Regions from separate parts of the Comamonas denitrificans genome, predicted to be linked through region 1. Evidence: predicted binding sites of a transcription regulator. Region 1 holds the regulator's gene; the other holds the start of a gene.

What was found. Region 1 encodes FNR, which switches genes on or off when oxygen is low (the NO sensors DNR and NnrR bind a similar motif). Its sites were predicted from a motif close to TTGATNNNNATCAA; they were not measured.
Region 2: ACFO24_RS05095 (hemerythrin domain-containing protein) is a predicted target of FNR. The motif match lies at 1,404-1,417, and genes of this name have one in related genera.

What each region holds. Positions count from the first base shown of each region.
Region 1 is NZ_JBHSEY010000057.1:78,134-81,547, reverse strand. It holds gene ACFO24_RS12345 (NAD(P)/FAD-dependent oxidoreductase) at 1-62, shown strand, start outside; gene ACFO24_RS12340 (DUF5368 domain-containing protein) at 99-464, shown strand; gene ACFO24_RS12335 (DMT family transporter) at 488-1,396, opposite strand; gene fnr (fumarate/nitrate reduction transcriptional regulator Fnr) at 1,529-2,257, opposite strand; gene hemN (oxygen-independent coproporphyrinogen III oxidase) at 2,453-3,414, shown strand, end outside.
Region 2 is NZ_JBHSEY010000017.1:4,996-8,409, reverse strand. It holds gene ACFO24_RS05105 (DUF2249 domain-containing protein) at 1-76, opposite strand, end outside; gene ACFO24_RS05100 (NnrS family protein) at 131-1,336, opposite strand; gene ACFO24_RS05095 (hemerythrin domain-containing protein) at 1,562-1,990, shown strand; gene ACFO24_RS05090 (Mor transcription activator family protein) at 2,471-2,857, opposite strand; gene ACFO24_RS05085 (regulatory protein GemA) at 2,887-3,351, opposite strand.

The sequences.
Region 1 (3,414 bases):
GGGTCATGAAGACCATGGCCCTCAAGCCCACCTACATCAGCATGCTGCGTGGCCAGGCTTGATTCCCAGAACCCCGAACCCCAAGAAGGAAACCCGTCATGAAAGAACTCGATCCGCTGATTTTCTGGTACGTCTTTCAAGAGATGCTGGGCGCACCGCTGCTGTGGTTGCTCATTATTTTGATAGCTGGAGGCACTTTGGCCTTCTTATTTTTACTATTCAAAGAGCGCACAATCGTTGCTAGGCGCATGGTAGGTGCTCAAGCAATAGGATTGCTCGGCGGTGCGCTGGCCCTAGTGGTGATGGCCAAGGTGTCGTCCTCGGGCTTTACCGATGCAGGCGGCCCGGCCGACTGGTTTTTGATTGCCCTGGTCTTTGGCCTGGGGGCTGTGGGCACCACGGTGTTGGGTTACACTGTGGCGGGCTATATGCACTGCAAATGCCCGAGGGCTGCAAAGGCCTAGCCGCTCGTGGCGCTGGGGCTTTTTTAGCGCCGCCCGCGTTGCATGATGGCGGTGCCCAGCACCGCCAAAGTGCCGCCAATGAGCAGGCTGGTATCCAGTGCCTCGTGCAGCAGCAGCGCCGACACCGCCACCCCCACCACCGGCACCAGGGTGATGTAGCCGGCTGCCGCGCCTGCACCCAGGCGCTTGACCCCATCAAAGAACCAGGCATAGGCCAGGGCCGTGGCACCAAAGGCCAAGAACAACAAAGCCCCCCAGGCACTCCAGCCGCTGTGCAGGGCAGCTTGCACTCCGGCAGGGCCTTCCACCAGCAAGCTGGCCACAATCAAAAACAGCGTGCCAAAGCTGGCCGTCACCGCCGTGGCCGAGAGCGCATCCACCCCATTCATCACCCAGCGCCCCAGCAAGGTGTAGCCCACCCAACAGGCCACACAACCCAGAATCAGCCACTCGCCCAAGCCCAGCTGCCCCTGCAAAATGTGCAAGGGGTTGCCTTGGGAAATCACGATGATGGCGCCGCAAAACGCCATGGTCATGCCCAGGCCGATGATGGCATTGAGCCGTTCTTTGAACAGCCACACCGCCAGCAGCAGCGTGACCACCGGATTGAGGGTGATCAGCAAGGCCGCCTTGCCCGCCGGCAGGTACTGCAGCCCCGACAGGAACAAGCTGGCATAGCCAAATACCCCAACAAAACCGCCTAAAGCCATACCCATCCAGCGCTTTGTGCTCCAGTTTTTAAGTTGTGCAAAACCGCCACTGTGGTACATCCACGGCAGCAACACCAGCAGCGCCAGCACAAAGCGCAGGCTGGCAGCGGCCAGCGGCGGCATGGCCTGGGCCACGATGCGCCCGGCGGGCCAGGAGGCCCCCCACAGAATGACCATGCCTAGCATGCGGGCGTGGGGGCCAAAGTTGGAAAGTCGTAGCATAGGGGGCGCACTATAGGCTTGCTGCACCTGCGTGGTGCTGGATAGTGCCAAGAGGTTTGGGAAAGAGCAGGCCTTTGCGCAGGCCTGGGGGTTGAATATTGGATGTTGGGTGGCTGGTGCCAAGGGGCCAGGTCAGCGCCCTTCGCGGGAATTGTTCACCAAGCGCTGCAGTGCCTCTTGGTTGAGGATGCGGATATGGCGCTGTTTGACCTCCACCATGCCATCTTCGACAAATTTGGAGAAGGTGCGGCTGACAGTTTCGAGTTTGAGGCCCAGGTAACTGCCAATTTCTTCGCGCGTCATGCGCAAAATCAGCTCCGAAGAAGAAAAACCGCGTGAATGCAGGCGTTGCACCAAATTCAAAATAAATGCGGCCAGTCGTTCCTCTGCCCGCATGCTGCCCAGCAGCAGCATGACGCTGTGCTCGCGCACGATTTCACGGCTCATGACTTTGTGCACATGTGATTGCAGCGCCGTGACTTCGCGGGAGATTTCTTCGATGCGGTTAAACGGCATCACGCACACTTCGGCGTTCTCTAGCGCAATCGCATCGCAGGTGTGGTGATTGTGAACAATGCCATCCAAGCCAATGATTTCCCCCGCCATTTGAAAGCCGGTGACTTGGTAGCGACCGTCCTCGGTGGCGACACAGGTTTTGAAAAATCCGGTGCGAATGGCGTACAGCGAGGTGAAATCTTCACCGTTTTGAAACAGCATGTCGCCACGCTTGATCTTGCGCCGGGTGGCGACCACCTCTTCAATGCGCTGCATTTGCTGGCAGTCCAGGCCCACGGGCATGCACAGTTCGCGCAGATTGCAATTGGAGCAGGTAACTTGTATGGATGCAGTGGTAGGAGTCATTGAGCCAAGACCGCCGTTGCCCGGGGCAAAGAGAGAAAACAAAGAAAAACACGGGGCATTTGGGGTAAGCCCGTGCTGCGCTGACTTAGGTCAAATTATCACCCGTTTCTTTTTAAATAAATAATTGACGCACGTCAAGTCGGTAGCTTGGTTATTTACCCGAAAATAAAGGGCTTACCAAGGAGAAGATTGCCCATGAGTATTGTCACGCCCGATTTGCTGCGCCGTTATGACGTGCCAGGGCCACGCTATACCTCCTACCCGACGGCTGACCGCTTTGTTGAGGCCTTCCGCGAAAAAGATTACATCGTTGCGCTGCAGCAGCGCAAAGTGCTATCTGCCACGGCAGTGCAGCCACTGTCGCTGTACATCCACATCCCGTTTTGTGAATCGCTGTGCTACTACTGCGCGTGCAACAAAATCATCACCAAGCACCATGATCGGGCGGCAAAGTACTTGCAGTATCTGGAGCGTGAGCTCGATTTGCATGTGCAGCACCTGGGGCGTGGGCAGGTGGTGAGTCAGCTGCATTTTGGGGGGGGAACACCGACATTCTTGTCCGATGAAGAGCTTGTCAGCCTGATGCAGGTACTGCGGGCACGTTTTGAGTTTGCCCCCGATGGTGAATATTCGATTGAGGTGGATCCCCGCACGGTCACACCTGAGCGTTTGCAAGTGCTATGGGATATTGGCCTGAACCGCCTGAGCTTTGGCGTGCAGGATTTTGACTCTGATGTGCAGCAAGCCGTGCATCGCATTCAGCCGGCTGAACAGGTGTTTGCCTTGGTTGAGGCGGCCCGCAAAATCGGTTTTAAATCGCTGAACGTCGATTTGATCTACGGCCTGCCCAAACAAAATCCGCAATCCTTTGCCCGTACGCTGGAGCAAGTGGGCGAGTTGCGGCCTGATCGCATTGCCTTGTATGGCTACGCCCACTTGCCTGAGCGCTTCAAGTCGCAGCGGCGCATTGTGCGGCCTGACTTGCCCACAGCGGGTGACAAGCTGGAAATGCTCTCGGCGGCCATTGATAGCTTTATTGATGCAGGTTATGTGTACGTGGGGATGGACCACTTCGCCCTGCCGGACGATGCCTTGGCGATTGCCAAACGCCAAGGGCGCTTGCACCGCAACTTTCAAGGCTATAGCACCCAGCCCGA
Region 2 (3,414 bases), on a different contig from region 1:
AAGCGTCAAATTGGCCAAAAATTTGCGCGTGGCGCAGACGGGGTTCGATGGTGCGAACGTCAATCACAGAGCTCATGGGGAAAACCTTTCAGAAAGAGCAGTCAGTGTCAGGGGGAGCGTAGCTGCGTTGTTAGCCGTCCTTGCCATCCAGGCGAGAACGCAGCAGCCACGGGGTGTAAATCACCAAGTAAATCGCAAAGGCCAAAGCCCAGAAGGTGGCCGAAATCTCAATCGCGCGGGGGTACCACGCGGGCACCAGGGCCGGCACCACCGCCCGAATCACCGTGGCCAGCAGCACCAGCGCATAGGCCACGGTCTCGCCGCGCGACGCTTGCAATGGGCGGCCGGTATGGCCCCGGGCTGTGCGGGTGAGCATGCCAATAATCAAACCGCCAATCACCCCGACGGTCAGGGCGTGGATGGCAAACGTCGTGCGCATCCAGCCCAGCTCGGCACCAGCGAGCATAGCAAAACCAATCGGCATCCACAGGTAGGACAGGTGCAGAATCCACAGGATGGGGCGTTTGAGCGTGACCCAGGGGCTCCAGCGGTACAGGCGAATGGCGTGCAGCACCGCGGTGATGGCACACGCCGCTGCCACCAGTGCCGCCGGGGCAGCGCCCACCCACAGCAGCAGGGTCACCCCCGTCACTGCCAGCAGGCCCAGCTCAAAAGAGCGCGAGGTGTTGATGACCAACCCAGGGGTGACATTGCGGGTGAACATGGGCACCACCCGCCCGGTCATGACGGAAACCACCATCAAAATCAGCCCCAGCTCGGCGTACAGCGGGCGCAGCGGATCCCAATCGACCAAGTTAAGTTGTGTGAGGTGAAAGCACAGATTGGCCACGCTCATTAATAAGAGCAAAGAAATCAACGGGATATTGCGCGTATTGCCCGATTTGAATAAAACGCGCAGCAGCACAACGGCCACTGCTGGCAAAAACAGCATATCCACCACCGCAAAGACGGTGTACGGAGCGCACACCGCGGCAATGCGGCCCGCCAACCAAAGCAATACCAGCGCGGCCAGCAAGGGGCCGCGGGCGGTCATATGCCCTGTCCAGGCTTTGACGGCGGTGAGCAAAAACCCGGCAATCACCCCCACGGCAAACCCAAACAGCATTTCGTGCCCGTGCCATAGCAATCCGGACAGGGGCAACTGCAGCGGCATGTACCCCAAAAATGCGGCCATCCACACCGGCACCGAGATGCAGGCGAGCAAGGCCGTCAAGAGATAAAACGGCCGAAAACCCAGACGCAGCAGCGGCCAGCCCGTCAAAGGGGGGGGCGCTTGCGGCGGGATGGGTGACAGATGGGGCGAGGTGTGCGGCATAAAAATCTATCCCTGGTGGGCGCGGGGTAGGTGCTGAAAATAATAAGATTTATTCTACATAAATCTTTTGATTTGCGTCATAGCCTGCGGCAATTTTCCCGGATCAGGTTGTGGATGCGAAAAGTAACACTTTCGAGGCTGCCGTCCAGCGCAATAAGATTCTTCGGAAATACACGTTTTAAAGCCGTACTTTCCCTCGCTCTTTTCCTTTTCTGGAGATCCTTTATGAACATCGAAAAATTCAAGCACCAACACGTGGATATCCTGTCGCGCATTGATCAGTTGCGCTCTTTGACCCATGCTGGGGTGGAAGTCGATGCGACTGCGATTGCGCAGGGCATCATCAGCTTCAGCTCACTGATCAAGCTGCATTTGGCGGTAGAAGACAAAGCGCTTTACCCGGCCTTGCAGCGCAGCGGCGATGCCACCTTGGCGCGGCTGGGGCAACAGTTTCAGGACGATATGGGGCCGATTGCCCAAGCGTTTGATGGCTTTGCCCGCCGCTGGAACACGGCTGAGCGCTTGCGCAGCGACCCGCAAGGCTTTCGCAACGATGCCAATACCGTGCTCAAGCGTGTTTATGAGCGCATGCAGCGGGAAAACCGCGAGTTCTACCCGCGCATTGAAGAGGCGCAAACCAACGCCGTGGCGTGAGGTGCGCCAATGCCGGTTCGCTTTGTAAGGCACGCAGCCTGCAGCGGAACCTGGCAATCACGAACGTGATCATCAATAGTGGGGGACTGCTCGTATTGGCACAGGAAAGAAGGTGGAAGAAGTCAAAAATCTCTAAATGTGGCAATGGGTTGCGCTATTTTTTGAGAAAAATGCACTTTGGCGCGAAATGGGCCGTGTAAAGGCATTAAACGGCCAAAACGGGCAGATTCCGTATTGGAATGGCCCAGGGGTGCTATAGAGTGAAAGTGACGCTGTGGCGCGGGGTTGCAGGGGTTTTGGCGGTGACAGGAAGGCCGCAGAAAACTGCTGCTAAGTCGGACAAAAAAAAGTCGGACGTAAATCAAACGTCCGACTTTTTAAAAACATTGTTATCAATGACTTGCGGCGTTTTTCGCCTTGGTGGATGCGATGTCCGACTTAATTTAACTCGGACGGCTTTTAAACGTCGCTTACATGCGTTTAAAAAAGCTGTGCCTGCTGCCGATCAGCAGGGGCTTTAATGCCAGCTGCCGCCACGATGCGCTCTACGTGGCGCTCTGTCAGGTTGTATTCTGCGGCCAGCTCTCGAGATGTGTTTGCAGTGAGATAGGCCTTGGTGATGCGGGCATTGCGCAAGGCCACCAGGGCACGGTGGGCCTTGGGCAGTTGAAAGTGGCTCTCGGCCCCATACACCTCGGCCAAGGCCAGCAGGTTTGTGTGGCCGATGATCTTGGCTATCGGATGATCCGGCTGCGCCCTGGCCGGAGTGGGGATGTAGATGCGCAGGCCACCGTATGCCTGCACCAGTGCCAGCGTTGCTTGTAGGCCGATCAGGCGTTCGAAGTCCTGCAGCAGCGGGGGCAGCATACGAGTGTCAGCAAGGTCGGCCAGCTGAATCATGGGCGGCGTTGCGCTCGTTTGGCGCGGTCAAGCATGGCTTTGAGCGCCTCGATGGTGTTCGAGGCCTCGAGAACAGGAAGCCAGTCCAGCGAGTCCACCTGCATGCCGGTGGTGCGGGCGACAAATGCCATCAGCGCGGTATGGCAGGGGTCATGCAGGCCACCATGCTCATCAATCTTGCGCCAGAGCCACTGTATTTTTGCGGCCTGCGTAAAAGGTTTAAACGCGCTGGATTTGGGCTTGTAGCCCAGGGTCGCCATGTGCGCCAGCACCTTGGCGCGGCCAGCCGCATCCATGTCAGCGCTGCTGCTGTGGCCTGTCAGTTGATGCAGGTGGTAGCGGTAATCGTCCTCGCTCCAGCCCAGGGCGGCGCGGCCCTGGTGGATGTGACCCAGCTCGCGTTTGCGCTGGGCCGCCGCTTTGGACTGATTGGTGGTTGCAGTAAAGCGGCGGGTGCTCATACAAAAGCCCCGTCTAAAACAGAACCATCTTTACCATTCCAATCGTTGCAGATTGCATTCGGT